DNA from 3 places in the Paenibacillus sp. LS-5 genome. Region 3 is predicted to be linked to each of the others. Evidence: riboswitches for the same ligand, from Rfam matches in the RefSeq annotation. Region 3 holds a riboswitch; each other region holds the start of a gene.
What was found. A riboswitch is a leader RNA that binds a small molecule or an ion and turns the genes downstream of it on or off. The one in region 3 is predicted to bind cyclic di-GMP.

Region 1 (5,718 bases), on a different contig from region 3:
GCGGGCTTTGCCCCGCGCACCTTCATGTTCCTGCTCATGGCCTACTTGCTATTGCCGCTGCTGGCAACGGGATTGTACGCTTTTGCCCAGGATTGGCAGAATACACTGCTGCCCCGGAGCTGGACAATGAACTGGTTCGGTGACATGTTTCAGGATATCCGTTTTCTGAAGGCGCTGTGGACCTCGCTGTATTTGTGCATCATCAGCGTTCTGCTCAGCCTTGCCGTGATGCTGCCGGCTGTTTTTGTCATTACGGTTTATTTTCCGCGCTGGGAAAGCTTCATGAAGGGGATTGTTGTACTGCCTTACGCCGTGCCGGGAGTCGTGGCGGCTGTAGGTCTGATCCGCACCTATTCCTCCGGCCCGTTCGACATTTCGGGTACCGCTTATTTGCTGGTTGGGGCTTATTTCGTGGTCATCCTGCCGTATATGTATCAGGGCATCCGCAACAGTCTGCTGAGCGTATCTGCCGTAGAGCTGCTGAATGCCGCCGAACTGCTTGGGGCCCCGAGACGTAAGGCTTTTGTGAATGTGATTCTGCCGAATATCTGGCCTGGAGTCATGGTCTCCGCGCTGCTGTCCTTCTCCGTGCTGTTCGGGGAGTTCGTGTTGACAAATATGCTGGTGGGCGGCCATATCCAGACGATTCAGGTCTATTTGTACCAGCGTGTGGGTGAAAGCGGACATCTGGCCAGCGCGATAGCCATTTCCTATTTTGTGTTTATTCTGCTGCTGTCGGCCGTGCTGATGAAGCTTGGAATGAAGATCAAAAGCCAGGCGAAATAAGACCTAGCGGCTGAAGGCCCACAATAAGGAGGGATCGGGGAATGAACGATTTTTTGAAGCTGCAGGGGGTCCGCAAAAGCTTCGGCGATTCGCCAGTATTAGCCGGCGTGGATCTTAACATTGCAGAGGGGGAGCTGGTCACGCTGCTGGGTCCTTCCGGATGCGGCAAAAGCACGCTCCTGCGCTGCATCGCCGGGCTGACCGAGCTGGATAGCGGCAGCATCCGGCTCTCGGACAAGGAGCTGACGAAGCTGCCGCCGCGCAGCAGGGATGTGGGCATGGTGTTCCAATCCTATGCGCTGTTCCCCAATCTGACCGTCAGTCAGAATGTGGAATATGGGATGCGCATGCGCGGCGTTGCTCCGGCGGCGCGGCGCAGCCGGTGCGAAGAGCTGCTGGCGCTGGTCGATCTCGAAGACAAGCGGGATGTCTATCCGCAGGCGCTGTCCGGCGGACAGCAGCAGCGGGTGGCGCTGGCCCGCTCGCTGGCCGTCCAGCCGAGGCTGCTGCTGCTGGACGAACCGCTCAGCGCGCTAGACGCCAAAATCCGCAAGAATCTGCGGGCGGAAATCCGCGATATTCAGCGGCGGCTCGGGATGACGACGCTGTTCGTCACCCACGACCAGGAGGAAGCGCTGATCCTCTCGGACCGGATCTGCATCATGAACCAGGGTCGCGTGGTGCAGGAAGGCTCCCCGGAGCAGCTGTACAAGGCGCCCCGCACAGAATTCGCTGCCCGGTTCATGGGCAGCTATAACGTACTCAGCCGGGCGGAGGCACTCGCGCTGTTCCGCAGAATTGACAGCCGTTCCGACCGTTTTGCGATCCGTCCCGAGGCTGTCATTCTGCTGCCGGAGGGTGAAGCAATTCAGGATGATGCGGACGGCATGTCCGATGTCCGCGGACATGTTATATCGGTGTCGGTTCTGGGCAATATTATCCGCGCCACTGTCGTGGCCGAGGGTATTAGCCTGACCGTAGACCTGCTCAATGACGGCCGCTGGCTGCGGGTACAGGAAGGGGATTCTGTAACTCTTCTGCTGGATCCTTCCCAACTGCTGCATCTGGAGCAGGAGGGGGCGTGAGAGGTAGGTAATGGTCGCCCCGCCCGCCCCGCCCATCGCCCGCCCGCTGCCTCGTCCATTACCCGTCAAGTCCCGTGCCGCGCGGCGGGCCCTATTCATGGTACAATGAGTAGGCGTTACAGAGGGATGTACAGGAAGGAGCAGTACCTTAATGGAAGCAACCGCACAAGATGTAGCGGAGTGGATGGTCAAGGAGATCCGTTTTACGGGAACCCTGCACCAGACCGCCGCGATAGAATATGTGAAGGCCAATTTTGGCGAGCAGTTTGTGTATGTGAATGAGAACGGGAATGCCTCGTTGTCCAAGGATGTGAAGAAGGCCTTCCGCAAGCTGCATGCCGGAAGAATTGCCTGGGACCGCGACGGATTCCTGTGGGCCTGGACCTGATAAAGGTCCCTATAGCCATCCTCACCTGAAGCAGTATGGCCCTTCAACAAGTATAGGAGCTGACATGAACCACATGCGGGCACTACTCCCCATGTGGTTTTTTTCTATATCCGTATCCCTAAATAAGGAAGGAATAGAATATCTTAATTTTACAGGAATAAATTCCGATAATTATAGAGTCCTATACATCTAAAGTCACAAATACATAAGGATAAAGGGACAGAAAACCGAGTTTGGAACAAAGGCAAACCCGTACGAAAGTCGGAGACGCAAAGCCACGGGCCTACTTCATCCGGGAAGGATGTTAGGGCAGCCGGGCCGCTCAAGGCACTTGGTTTTTTGGCGTGCCTATAAATAGCGCTGGGGGAGAGAAGTGAATGAGGTTTGCAAGGGAAATGAAGTTGTCGCGGTACATGGTGGCCGCAGTGGCGGTGGTATGCATGCTTGGCGGCCTGTTAAGCGGGGGGCTTGGCACGAAGCTGGCTTCGGCAGCCGGGACAGACCCGGGCAGAACGGACTACAGTGTATCCGGTGACCGGATTGTGTGGCTGGAAGCAGATGCGAACGGGGTCAAACAGGTGCACGTGCTAAGTCAAGCCAGCGGAACAAGTAAAGTGCTTACGACCGGTTCATCTGCCAAGGATGCGCCTTCTGTGGGCGGCAACACAGCCGTGTGGGCGGACAAGGGAACGGAGCCGGAATCCTCGCTCAACTGGGATATCTACACTGCGGATCTTGCAACAGGCACCCGTATCAAGCTTAACAAGCAGTCCGGCCCCTATGGGAATCCGACTACGGATGGTGTCGGCGTGGTCTGGTATGAGCGCAACAATTACGGCAGCATGATCTATCATGATCTGGCTACGGGCCTTGAAGCCGACTTAGGTGAGGGACGCTTTCCGGTACTGGCTGATGGGAATGTGGTGTATAAGAATGCCCGTGACGGGGGCCTTAGTCTGCTGGATTTAAGCAGTGGAGTTACACGCGCGCTGGTTAGTCTGGGCGGAGCGAATTACGTGGACTGGTTTGTTTTTAACGGAAATTATGTGCTCTTCAAGCAAAAGAACAGCACCTCCGGGAACAAGGTTGTGCTGCTGAATATCAACGATCTGACGGCTCAGCCTGTGGATCTCACAGAGATGAAATCCGGAGGAACAGATTATGCCTTTATGTCCATAGGTGAGAAGCGGGCTGTTTTTCAGGAAGACATGAACGGTACGGCTACACTTCATCAAGTAAACCTCTCAACCTATGCGGTAGAACGGCTGCCGGCGATAGAGACAGGGGCTAAGCTGATCGGCATAAGCGGCGATAAGCTGCTGTACAGCAGGAGTGATAACTATATAGGATCGGTTGATTTACAAGGGTCAACCACGACCGGTCCGGGAACAACTCCAAACACCGGTACGGGTTCGGCTACGGAAGTGAAGACCCCGGTAGTCACCGGAGCCAAGGACAGTCAAGTGATCGGCAGTGCTGGAGGTACCTTGTCTGTATTGGAAGGCTGGGCGCGGCTGGAGATTTCAGCAGGAACGTTCCCGGATCCTACCACGGTAAGCTTGGCTCAAGCAGAGCTGGATACGAAGGTACTGCTCGACGCAAACGGCAAAAAACTGCAAAAAGCAGGTTCCGTCTGGGAAGTGCAAGCCAGTAGCCCATTCCACATCCCGGCAAAGCTGGCGGTAAGATATCCGCACGAAGAGCCTTGGACGACAGCGCAGGAGAAGCTTGGAATCTACAGCTATGATCCGGCAAAGGGAAGCTGGAGCTATATTGGCGGTGTAACTGCGGCAGAGGAAGGCTATGTGCAGGCCAAGATTACAGCCTCCGGACTGTATGCGGTTATGCTGCGCGACATTGGGTTCACGGATCTGTCAGGCCACTGGGCACAGCAAGCCGTAGAGGTCCTGGCGGCCAGAGGAATTGTGAATGGAATGAATGGAGCCGTGTATGCGCCAAAAGGCATCCTGACCCGGGCTGAATTCACCAAACTGCTGGCAGCAGCGCTTCAATTACAGCCGGTGAAGCCGGATACAGCGACCTTCCGTGATGTTTCAGCTGCGAACTGGTCCTATGCGTATGTGGAGGCGGCAGCAAAGGCCGGAATCGTAACCGGAGAAGCCAGACTTTTTCAGGGCAATGATCCGCTGACCCGTGAACAGATGATGGTGATGCTGATGCGGGCGATTGACAGCACTACGGGAAGCCTGGCCGCTACTGCGGATTTGGATAAGCGTGAGGCTGGACTCGCCGGATTCAAGGACAATGGCAATATTAGCGCATGGGCACGGGAATCCGTAGCGGCTGCGGTCGGGAAGAAGCTGGTGCAGGGCAGCGGACAGCTTTTGAAGCCTAAGGATTCATCTACGCGAGCCGAAGCGGCAGTTATTATGTACAAGCTGCTGGCCGAGCTGAAATTACTATAACTTATAACGGATAGGAGATCAGTCTATGATATTTCGAACGATAACAAGGAAGTGGCGCAGCGGCAGCTTGAAGGCGCGAGTGAACCTCATGCTTGCGCTGCTGCTGGTCCTCTCATATCTCCCGGTTCTTCCGGGACTTACCAACCTCACATCCTCAGTCTTTGCCGCAACGAATATGCGGATTGAACCGAGTGAGCTTAACCCGGAATCTGGGAATAAAGCGGTCATCTCCTTCAGCTTTAATGCTGCGGATAACGGTCAAGACAAACATGAGACGAAGATTAACCTGTGTACTCCGCAAAAAGACGGCTCAGCCCCGATCCTCGGGGATCTGATTACGAGCGGTGTATATGACACGAAGCTGAACGGGGAATACATCGTTCACAAATATGAGTGGGATGGCAAGATCGGAGGCGTGCCCCTGGATGAAGGGCGCTACAACGTCTGCATCTCCCCTGCTGAATATAATGGAGTTGGCGTATATTACGGGCAAATTGCCAGCTTTGAAATTCTTGGCGGCGACGAAGTAGCGCCTCCGGCAGCATTGCAGATCAAACCAGCTGTCTCCGGTCAATCTGTAGTATCCGGGACTGCTGAGCCAGGATCTCTGCTTGAAGTGGAACTCTACTACCCATCCACTAGAGAGGACAAGCTGTTCTCCAATATTGCAGTCAACAGCGCAGGACAATGGAGCCAGCAGATCGGGATCAAGCTGGGGGAAGCCGCGCATATCACGGCGAGAGCGAAGAAAGCCGGTGAGGTCTCAGGGTATTCGGAGCCGCTTGCGGTATTGCGAGCGCCGGCCCCTGCTTTTTCAATCAGCTGGGAAGCTCTGGCGGCTTATTATTATAAGCTGGATACGGTTCAGGCCATGCAGGAAAAGGCGCAGGACATTGCCGTATTGAACCTGTCTGCGACCTCAGCGGGAACAATCAGCGGATTAACCTCCATTTTGCTGACTGATCCCCAGACGACCCGGGTTATCTCCAGCGGGGATCTGTCACAATTTACGGAAGCGGCCATCCGGGACCGG
Region 2 (5,718 bases), on a different contig from region 3:
ACTAGTGATAACAAACTTGTCTATTTGTAAGAATGATTACATTATATGAAGCAACGCTTTCAATATTAATGCCCGAAAGACCTATAAGAGCATTTTTATGTCAGTTCTTACAATAGACCTCCCCCATGAAAACGCCTATAATATTACAATAACCAACATTATTTTAGGGGGAACTTTTTATGATGGAATGGATGAACAAGCTTCCGTTAAAACAGAGAATTATTGCCGGTTGTTACCTGGTTGCCGCTTTATTCGCTGTCCCTGTATTAATCATGTTTATAGCAATGGGCAAGATGCTTATCGGCATTATCATGGTAGTGGTCTTGGCTGGACTGACTCTCCCTCTCGCACGCTTTATTGAGAGAACGCTTACATCCTCTTTTGACGACATTTCCAACGTAACTCATACGATTGCCAAAGGGGATTTTACAACCCGGGCAGATGAGAACGGTTCCATGGGTGAGGTCAGCCGTTCCTTTAATATAATGATCGACAAGCTAAAAAAAATCCTTACCGAAGCCTCACAGATTACCCGTCAGGTTATGGATGCCAGCCGCGGGATTGAAGACAAGAATCAAAATCTGAAGATTGTAATGGCCCAGGTCTCCTCCTCTTCCAACGAGCTGGCTCTTGGCGCCAATGAAATCTCCGTAGACATTGCCGAAATGACTGAATCTATCAAGGACATCGAAACCAAGGTTTCGAATTATACTAGCTCTACTAAAGAAATGAATAGACGTTCCGTACATACGCTGGAATTAGTGGAGAAAGGCCGCCTATCTGTTGATACTCAAGCAGAAGGCATGCGTAAAAATATACAAGCTACCCAGAAAGTCGCCGACACGATCGAAGCCTTATCACATAATGCCCAGGGGATCACGATGATCACCAAAACCATTACAGAAATCGCCGAGCAGACCAACCTGCTTTCACTCAATGCATCGATCGAAGCTGCACGCGCCGGTGAACATGGCCGAGGCTTCGCTGTGGTGGCCCAAGAAGTACGAAAGCTTGCCGAAGAATCCACAGCCTCTACCAAAGAAGTATTCAGTCTGGTACGCAGCATTGAGAGCGATATCAAACAAGCGATCGAGAATATTGCTATCAATGAGGAAGTCGTACAAGTGCAAAATGAAATGATCCTTGAAACGGCTAATATTTTTGCCCAGATTGTCCAAAGCGTCCAGTACATAACCGAACAAATTGCTTCTTTTTCCTCCGAGAGCGACCTGATGCTGGAAAGTGCCCTGAAAATTTCCGGAGCAATCGAAAATATTTCTGCGATTACTGAAGAAACTGCGGCAGGAACCCAGGAGGTGTCGGCAGCAATGAACGAACAAATTAATGCGCTGCAATCCGTTGCCGAAGAAACCGAAAAAATGACCCAAGCTGTATTCCAACTCCAGAAAACGATCCATATTTTCAAATTCTAATTCCTTTCCACTTGTGCCGCTTCTAATGAAGCGGTATTTTTTTGTTCACAAAATGCTCGATGTTGATTTCATAAAAATCAGTTTTTTGACAGCAGTTCGAACCGGTAATGGTTTTGCACTTCCTTACACAGGTTTTAGTGAAAGCTACAAATCTGTAAAGAGTTGGATCCAAACGACATCTCGTTCTTAAGTCTTATTAAACTATTAACAATGAGACTCCGCCTAATCATTTCAGTCCATAAAGCCTTATCCCGATAATTAATTAGTTCTATAAACCTACACTCATTTAATTCTGATTTTCTATCACAATTTGTATTTTTAAGATTTTCTTAAATTTTATTTTAGGATAGTTTCCGATTACCTACTCTCTCTTGCACTACATTTTACAATTCACATGGATTGTAAATTTCGTCAAAAACTGAGTTTTTCGGGACAAATATATTGACAAAAGAGGAGTCAGAAATATATTGTAAAGTAAAATTATACATTTTTTATTACCACATATCGGCAAAATTCTCCGAAAGGGAATGACGCAAAGCCATGGATCTACAGTCTCATTTTTATGGGACCATGACAGCCAGGTTGCTGAACAACCGAACGTTAGGGAAACCTCGTTCTTAATGGTTATTCAATGCAGCCGGCCTGTACTCTCTTGAGTACAGGTTTTCTATTTTACTAAATATAAAACATTGGGTGGGTGGATTCTCTGAAAACAGTCGCAGATTATATGGCTGAGGCACTAAAAAACCTTGGTGTAACACATTCTTTTGGCATAATCGGCAAGTCTATTTGTCCTGTAGTTCTGAAAATGGTTGACTATGGGATTGAATTTATTCCCGGTAGACATGAAGCGAGCTCCGGGTTCGAAGCAGCAGGCTATGCTCTTAAAACTGGCAGACTAGGTGTGGCTTTTGGGACCTCCGGTCCAGGAGGAACTAATCTTCTTACTGCAGCAGCACATGCTAAGGCGAATAATCTGCCAGTGCTGTTCATTACAGGACATCAATCTATCAAGGAACTGGGAATCCCCCAGTGCCAGGATTCTTCTTCCTATCTGGCCGATCTGGCGGACATGTTCAAACCCGCTACACTCTTCAGTAAGCTAGTGGAACGCGGCGATCATTTCGGCACCCTTTTTAATCATGCCGTTTCCATTGCCTTGGGCGGACAGCGTGGACCGGTCCATTTGTGCATCCCGTTTGATGTTCAAACAGAAATGTTGGAAGAATGCCGGATAGTGATCCCTGAGCGCGAACATCTTGTTAATACCGCTAATTTTGAACGTGTAATTTCAGCAATCAATGCTTCCAGTCATCCGCTGATTATTGCAGGCAAAGGGGTTAACCGTTCTCTTGCACACCAAGAGCTCATTCAGCTGGCAGAAACCTTTAACATCCCTGTCGTTACTTCACCAGGTGGCAAAGGTGCAGTTCCTTGGGACCACCCGTTGTATCATGGACCGATTGGTGTTGGCGGATGCAAGCATGGTGATGATCTATTGAACCGCAGTGATCTGTACATTGTGCTTGGTTCACGACTGAGTGATATGACCATATGCAATCTAAAGGCTGAAAACCACCCGAAAACACTGATCCAATTTGATGTAGATCCTACCTTTGTAGGGAAAATCCTAACTTCAGAGACCCTCTCAATCGGCGGAGATTTGCGCGACAATTTAGCTTATTATCTTCAAATTTTAGATACTGCTGCTATAAAAAAACACGTAACAGAAGCCGATGTTCATTATGTGGAAGAGCTGCCTGTTCTCTCCAAGCTGTCTCTCGCCTCAGTTATGAGCACCTTAAGCGATTTGATACCTTACAACAACACTGTGTTTGTGGATGACGGCAGCCATGGCTTTAACGCCGTGAAATGGTACAACGTGAAAAAACCAGGCAGCTTTGTCTTTGATGCTTATTTTGCCTGCATGGGCAACTCTATTGGCATGGCGATTGGTGCTAAGGTGGCAGCCCCTGAAGAAACGATCGTATGCATTACCGGGGATGGCTGCTTCATGATGCTCGGTACGGAAATCAACACCGCAGTGTGCAAGAATATTCCGGTAATCTTCATCGTGGTGAACAACATGCAGCTGGATATGGCGCTTAAAGGTATGCAAAAGACAACAGGCAGAATCGATGGTACGATCTTCGAAGTACCTATGGATGCCGTGAAATTCGCTGAATCCCTTGGAGCCACAGGCTACAAATGCGAGACTGCAGAACAATTCAACGATGCAATCCAAGCCGCAGTCGCATCGAACCGTGTAGCGGTCATTGAATTGCTGACCGACCGTGATGAAGTGCCTCCAACAGCTCATCGTGTGTTGAATCTCAATTAAAATTACAGCGACGTCAAGAATCATTTCTCTCATGATAGATCCTTGACGCTCATCAGAATGCAGGAGGCTTGTCCGTGGAAAACAACATTAACAGTGGACTTAAACATTTTTCCAACCTATCCGGGGACTATGGTGCCAAGGCGCTTGCGCCTATTAAGGAGCATTTTCCCGAACTGGCCGAGTACATCATGGGCAACGCCTACGGCGACATTTTTCAACGCACAACGATTGGTTCTGACTGGAAGGAAATCGCCGTCATATCGTCTTTGATTACTATGGGCCAATTCGAGCAGCTTGGAGTCCATTATGTGATGGCGCTCAGCGTCGGAATGACTGTGGATCAGATCAAAGGCATCTTACTGCATTTGGTGCCGGTAATCGGTGCTCCAAGAGTCATTTCAGCTTTTAATGTGCTGCTTGCAACCCTTGAAGAAATCCAATAATTGCTTTGTAAACAATTTTATACAAAGTTCGACTTTTTTCTTGCAAATATGTTAAAAATATGATTCTATTAGAGGGAAAATGTCCCAAAATTAAGTATTCATGTCGAAATAAGGCGTGGGATTATAGGTTTCGGGATTTATTCTGTTATACACATTTATTTTTTGGGAGAGATGAGCAAATGGGTAAATTTATTTTGAAAACCGATTCTGTAAACAAAGTCATTAATATTGAATTAGAAGGAACCTTCTCCAATGAGGATGGTCTCAAATCGATTCAAGCTTACCAGCAGACCATTAACCCTATTACGCCTTCAGAATACGCGCTGCAAATTGACTGCAGAAAGCTGAATGTTACTTCTCCTGATGTTGTGCCTTTGCTTGAAGGCTGCTTCATTATGTTCAAATCGGATGGTTTTGAAAAAGTAAACATGACTCTTGAAAACAACCCCATTCTAAAAATGCAGCTCGCGCGTCTGGGCCGCAAGGCTGGACTTGAAAACTTGGAGATCACTTCAACTGTTTAATCATAAATATTGTTCATCGCCAGCAACTCGAACGAGGGCTGACAAGCAAGTCTAGTACGAAGTTGGAGACGGGAAGAAGCGCTCATAAACTTTTAGGAGGATTACCATGGCCGGGATACGAATTAAGGATATTGATATCTATCATCCAAGCAAAAAGATTGGCAACGACTTTTTCATACAGCATTTTGACGAAAAAGGTATTGATATCCGTGGACTCCTGACAGCACTTGGCCGTGAAAACCGCTATAGCATCGACAGCAATGAAGAGAATTCTCTGACCATGGCTTTCGAAGCAGCAAGCAACGTTCTGGACAAGACCGGGCTTACCGGGGCTGACATCGACCTGATTGCATATGCCAGTCAGACTCCTGAATACATCTTCCCGACGAACTCACTCATGATTCACCGTTTAATCGGTGGCGCATCCCACGCGATCTGCATCGATAGCAATGCCAACTGTGCGGGTATGACCGCCTCGGTAGAACAGGTAAGCCGTCAAATGATGGCCAACCCAAGAATCCGACGTGCACTGGTAATCGGTTCAGACCACGTTGCTCCGCATGCGGATAAAAACGATCCTGTCTACTATGCCAACTTTGGTGATGCTGCTGCTGCCGTTATTCTGGAGCGGGATGAGAACTCCGTAGGCTTCATTGATTCTATTTACCAGACTGACACTTGTGTCTATGGCAACTCGATGTTTCCTGCAGAAGGTTTAGCTAACCTCGGACGTGGTGGTGTAGGTGCCGGAGAGTTCAATGTGAAGTTCATACCTTTCGACGACTCCATTTGTGTGGATGCTGCCTCTGAATCAATCAATACATTGCTAAGCAATAATGAGATTGCTCCCGAGTCCATCAAAGCTGCCTGCTTCTCACAGCTGTCCCTCCCTAATATTCGCGCCGTATCCGACAAAACAGGCATCGACAACGATGTAGCGGTCTACATCGGCGATGAATTCGGCTATACTTCGACAA
Region 3 (5,718 bases):
GGAACGTTGCCATTCCGCTGGCGCTGGCTGGAATGCCGCGGAGCGGGCGGATGGATCGGGTGCAGGAATGCCTGAAGTTCGTGGGGCTTGCGGACAAAGCAGACCAGTACCCTGCCCAGCTGAGCGGAGGACAACGGCAGCGGGTGGCCATCGCCCGCGCGCTAGCGAACAGCCCGAAGCTCCTGCTCTGCGACGAGCCGACCTCTGCACTGGACCCAGGGACAACAGCAGATATACTGGGCGTGCTCCAGCATATCAATGACGTGATGGGGGTCACGGTAATCATCGTTACCCATGAGCTCGATGTCGTCCGGAGAATCTGCACCGATGTATCCGTCATGGAAGGCGGACGCATCGTCGATACCTTCTCCCGGGAAGACGGCAAGTTCCTTGCACCGGAAGACCACACGGGAAGTTACCGTGAACGGATTACGGGCAAAGCGGGGGAAGCGCATGCTTGAGAATATGCTGAAATACCAGGATCAGATGTGGCAGTCCATCGGGGAAACGTTTGTGATGGTCGGGATTTCGGTAGGTGCGGCAGTGCTGCTGGGGCTTCCGCTGGGGACTGTTTTATACTTTTGCCGCAAGGGCCAGCTCTATGAGAACAAGACGCTGTCGCTCGTTCTGAACAGTATCGTCAATGTCATCCGTTCCTTTCCGTTCCTACTGCTGGTGGTGGCGCTGATTCCTTTCACCCGCTTATTAGTGGGTACGGCCATCGGTACTATGGCGGCAACCGTACCGCTGTCTATCGTCGCTATCGCCTATTATTCACGGCTGGTGGAGCAGTCTTTGCTGGAGGTTCCCAAGGGCACAATTGAGGCCGCATTGTCTATGGGGGCATCGAAGCCGGGTCTGATCTTCAGGTTCCTGTATATGGAAGCCCGTTCGGGGCTCGTGCTGGGACTGACGGCTTCGACGATCAGCTTCATTTCATTTTCAACAGTGATGGGAGTAGTCGGCGGAGGAGGGGTTGGCGATTTCGCCATCCGCTACGGGTACCAACGTTTTGAGACGGCGGTAATGGTCTATGCGATTCTGGTGATGATACTGCTGGTGCAGATCATCCAGTATGCAGGAAGTACACTGGCAAGGCTGCTGGATAAACGCTGAGAGACCGGGAAGTCGCTGAAGTAAGATAATAACAAATATAAACATGGGGGTTCATTGCACAAATGAAAAAAACATTGAAATATACGCTTATGCTGCTCGTACTGGTCATGATTGCCGCAGGCTGTGGAAACAACAAGGAGGCCGGAAATACACCGGCAGCAACCACACCGGCAACAGCTAACGCCGAGCCTGTGAAAATTAAAGTAGCCTCGCTCATCCCGCCGATGACTGATATTCTTGACATCGTGAAGCCGCTGCTGAAGGAAGACGGAGTGGATATGGAGATCGTCATCCTGTCCGACAATGTGCAGCCAAATGAGGCATTGGCGAATAAGGAAGTGGATGCGAACTTCTTCCAGCACGTACCCTACATGGAGCAGTTCAATGCGAGCAAAGGTTCCAAGCTAGTTCCGGTTCAACCGGTATATGATGCGATCTACGGTGGATACTCCAAGCGCTACAAGGCTATTGCCGACCTGCCGGAAGGCGCGACGCTGGTTATGGCGAATGACCCCTCCAACATTGGGCGTTCACTGCAAATGTTCGCTAAGGCCGGACTGATCAAGCTGAAGGAAGGCGTGGGCATTCAAGCCACCCAGGCCGACATCACCGAGAACACCAAAAAATTTAAGTTCGAGGAAGTTGACCTGCTGATGCTGGCCCGCATGCTGGATGATGCCGATCTGGTGGCCATGACCCCTGCTTATGCCAGTCCGCTTGGACTGACACCGAAGAAAGATGCGCTGATCACCGAAGGTGAAGATTCCGAGTTCACCATTACACTGGTGGCACGTGAGGACAACAAAGACTCCGACGCTATTCAAAAGCTGGCCAAACGCATCAGCGGCCCGGAAGTGAAGAAGTTCCTGGAGGACAAGTACGCAGATATCGCGTTGCCTGCTTTTTGAGGGTAGATCGTTGAGTCATATCAAATTAAAGAGAAAAAAAGACTACCTTTTTCTGAAAAGGTAGTCTTTTTTTTCTGGATTCATCTTTTTCATAAGGTGAGGGTGTTATGATTTCAACGCCTTTATTATATTAGATACAGATGAAGGAAATTAAGTTTTTGATAGGAGTTAGAAGAATAAATATTAATAAAAACATAAAAATATAATTGTAGGAAAAATTTATATGTTGTAAGATACGAATATTACGGACATACATACTTTTGGTAAACAAATGCAAGCAAAAGACAATAGCAAACCCGACCGAAAGGCGGGGACGCAAAGCCACGGGCCTAGGACCTTCGTCGTAAGACAGTGTTATGGCAGCCGGGTTGCCTAATTGGCTTGTTTTTTTGTGTCTAAAAACTGGGGGGATTTACGATGAAAAGCTTCAACTCTAAGGCACTGGTCTTTCTGTGCCTTGCACTTATCCTGCAACTGGTTATTCCATGGAGGGATATATCAGCTGCGGGCGTGAAGGTCACTGCATTACCGTCACTTAAAGTAGATTTCCTGTACCAGGGAGCCGAGGAAACCAAAGGCTATTTACCCGATTACGGCGAGTTATACGGAGTACGAAATGGATTTAGTTACGGCTGGTCAAAGGAGCAGTCTGTAACATCGGTTGTTTATAGTACATATGGGACGCCACTAGAAAATTCCTTTATACGTTTACAGCCTGATTCCATTTGGGAGATTGAACTACCTAATGGGACCTATGATCTTACTGTAGCAGTTGGAGATGAAGGAAGGGATAGTCTGAATGTTATGCACGTGGAGAACACTACCATTTTGGATAAAATATCCGTTCCTGCAAAAGGGTCTTTTCTGGCCAGTCATACTACTGAAGTTAAAGATGGAAAGCTGACATTAAGCGTGGGTGATTCTGCTGCAACTACCGCATTGCAATACATAGAAATCTCTCCTGGATTATCTACCAAGGCTGTACGCCAGATGGTACCACCCCAGATTGCTTTACCGGTTGAAGGAAATGAAATCGAAAGTGATCAGGTGATTCTGTCCGGTATTCAGCGGAATGAGCATAATATGGTCCCGGCAATTCACGTCCCTGGCATACAACCTGTGATTCAAAGCTATATGACTAGTCAACTAAATGAGATGCAGGCCAAGTGGGCCCCATATGAAAAAAATGCAATCAGTGTGACCAGTGATGCCGATGCACTGATTAATGCGATTAACAGCAGTACGGACCCTGAAGCTATAATTCGTACGGGACAGCTGAATCTGGATAAATCAGTAACATTTGGTTCTCCTACTCACCCCGTCTTTCTGGTAACAGACGGAATTAATACTAACTCAAGTATCACCATTACAGTATATGGGACACTTATCGTAAAAGGGAATTTCAATGCCAATACTGGAGCTCAAATAGTTATTCTTCCGTTAGATCATACCAATTTCTCTCCAGGAGCTAGCCTGAGAGTAACAGGTACCTTACATCTAAATAACGATTCAAACCTGAAAGTGGCGGATGAAATTGTAGTAGGCAGTCTGATTTTTAATAACGGTGACCTTGGAATTAATGCTCGCCGGTTAATTGTTGAGGACAGTCTGCACATTAATACAAAAATTGATATGAACATTGAAGAAGAGATGCTAGTCGGTGATCTAATATCCAACAACAGTACTGCCAATATCAGGATCGCTTCAGGTGACTTTTTCGTCAGCAAGGATGTCAGTGTGAATAATCATTTAAATATTGTTACCTCAGGCATATGGGCAATTGGGGGGGACATAACCTCTAACCAGAAACCTACCGTTAAATCTGGAGGCAGTGGTGGCCAGACTAAATTTAAATATGCTCCCTATGGGCTGAAATCAGAATACTTCGCCGGGAAAGAGTTTACCGGATCTAATAAGACGTTGCTAGATGCCAATATTAATCTTGAAGGTAAGCTGCCGGTCAATTTTCCTGCTTCGGGCGTCTCTGTTCGTTGGACTGGACAAGTATTAGCCTATACGTCCGAATTGTACGAATTTATAAGCCGTACCAATGGCGGAATTCGTCTATGGATTAACGATGAGCTCTTGATTGACGCATGGGGGCAGCAGGGAAATAGCTCTCAGCAGGGAGAAATTAGGCTGGAAAAGGGGCAGTTCTATAATATCCGCATGGAATTTGAGAGCGACAACAATCAGCCGCAAGCTACTCTCTCATGGATGACCAGCTCCGTTCCGGAAGAAGTAATTCCTCAGGGGCAATTAAGTCCATTTGCAGTACCTGAGCTTTCATTTTCCCCGTCTGCATCAGATATAAGTCTGAATTGGACACCTTCATTTAATGCAGAAGGTTATGAAGTGGAAGCGGATGGCAAGGTCGTCGTTTTAGGCAATCAAAATGACTATACTCATGCGCCTCTCGATTCCGGTACACTCCATACTTACCGTGTAAGAGCAAACGCTGGAACTATACACGGGGAATGGTCTGTCCTCCACGAGAAATGGTCTCTCCCAGGAGTACCTGACAATCTGCAGCTAACTTCAACGAGTAATCAAATCCGGCTGGAGTGGGATTCTGTAACCGGAGCTAAGTACTATCAGATTGAATCGAACGGGACGATCGTAAATAACGGGAATTCTACTGTGTATGTTGAAAAAGGCCTGAACCCGAATATGCAGAGAGCATACAAGGTAAGGGCGGTTAACTTAAGTGGTCCCGGTGGCTGGAGTGATGTGGTTGCCAGAACGACACTACCGGGAACGTCCGGCGGTCTTCAAGCCTTTGCGAAGGATACCTATATTGATGTCAGCTGGGATTCCGTATCAGGAGCCCAGTGGTACGATCTTGAAGTTGATGGAACATCAATTAAGACGTCCGGAACTGAATACAAGCATGCAAACCTCCAGCCTAATACAAGCCATACCTACCGGGTACGTTCCGGCAGTGCCTTAGGCAACAGTGAGTGGAGCGGCGTAATTACTGTAGTAACGCTGCCTTCCATACCTCATAACGTACAAGCCACTGCCGAACGTGACCGTATCGTTGTTAATTGGGAGCCAGTGGTAGGGGCAACCCGTTATGATATTGAAGTGGACGGTGCTATCAAGGATAACAATATGAACACAAGCTTTATGCATCAAGGGCTGTCCTCAAATACAGAACACACATACAAGGTGCGCGCAGTAAGCGGATCTGTGACCGGTGAGTGGAGCGAAAGGGTCGTGAGTACTACTCTTGCTGATTTCCCCGTGAACGTAAAAGCTGTAGCTGCAGCTTCACAGGTAGAGCTTTCTTGGGATCCTGTTACTGGAGCTGTTGGCTATGATGTGGAGGCGGATGGGCAGATTGTTCATCTTGGTCTTGATCTTTCCTATGTTCATGCAGGACTTGAGCCACATACTGAACACAAGTATCGGGTTAGAGCTAGAAGTAAGGCTGGAGTCAGTCTCTGGAGCGAGAAGGTTACAGCTGTGACCTTGCTTGGGATTCCTGAAAATTTTGTATTTACAATTAAGATGAATTCTATCACCCTTGCCTGGGATCCAGTGGTTGGTGCTACCAGCTATGAGGTAGCTGTCGATGGAGAAATTGTTGACGCCGGTGCTGCGACAAGTTATACCCATGAAGGATTGGCGCCTAACTCGATTCATGTCTATCGGGTCAGAGCTAAAAACGATCGCGTGACAGGGGCCTGGA

Region 1: another riboswitch for cyclic di-GMP. It lies ahead of AC0MA3_RS17265 (S-layer homology domain-containing protein); the one in region 3 lies ahead of AC0MA3_RS13445 (fibronectin type III domain-containing protein).
Region 2: another riboswitch for cyclic di-GMP. It lies ahead of AC0MA3_RS18510 (thiamine pyrophosphate-binding protein); the one in region 3 lies ahead of AC0MA3_RS13445 (fibronectin type III domain-containing protein).

The regions. Positions count from the first base shown of each region.
Region 1 covers NZ_JBWAVA010000011.1:196,128-201,845, forward strand. Annotated here, with positions in the region: gene AC0MA3_RS17250 (ABC transporter permease) at 1-786, shown strand, start outside; gene AC0MA3_RS17255 (ABC transporter ATP-binding protein) at 828-1,871, shown strand; gene AC0MA3_RS17260 (DUF6953 family protein) at 2,023-2,259, shown strand; cyclic di-GMP riboswitch class I at 2,493-2,585, shown strand; gene AC0MA3_RS17265 (S-layer homology domain-containing protein) at 2,637-4,685, shown strand; gene AC0MA3_RS17270 (DUF6531 domain-containing protein) at 4,711-5,718, shown strand, end outside.
Region 2 covers NZ_JBWAVA010000013.1:85,723-91,440, reverse strand. Annotated here, with positions in the region: gene AC0MA3_RS18515 (methyl-accepting chemotaxis protein) at 183-1,433, shown strand; cyclic di-GMP riboswitch class I at 1,930-2,023, shown strand; gene AC0MA3_RS18510 (thiamine pyrophosphate-binding protein) at 2,131-3,774, shown strand; gene AC0MA3_RS18505 (carboxymuconolactone decarboxylase family protein) at 3,849-4,217, shown strand; gene AC0MA3_RS18500 (hypothetical protein) at 4,397-4,741, shown strand; gene AC0MA3_RS18495 (3-oxoacyl-[acyl-carrier-protein] synthase III C-terminal domain-containing protein) at 4,848-5,718, shown strand, end outside.
Region 3 covers NZ_JBWAVA010000007.1:204,058-209,775, reverse strand. Annotated here, with positions in the region: gene AC0MA3_RS13460 (methionine ABC transporter ATP-binding protein) at 1-461, shown strand, start outside; gene AC0MA3_RS13455 (methionine ABC transporter permease) at 454-1,116, shown strand; gene AC0MA3_RS13450 (MetQ/NlpA family ABC transporter substrate-binding protein) at 1,179-2,024, shown strand; cyclic di-GMP riboswitch class I at 2,304-2,400, shown strand; gene AC0MA3_RS13445 (fibronectin type III domain-containing protein) at 2,442-5,718, shown strand, end outside.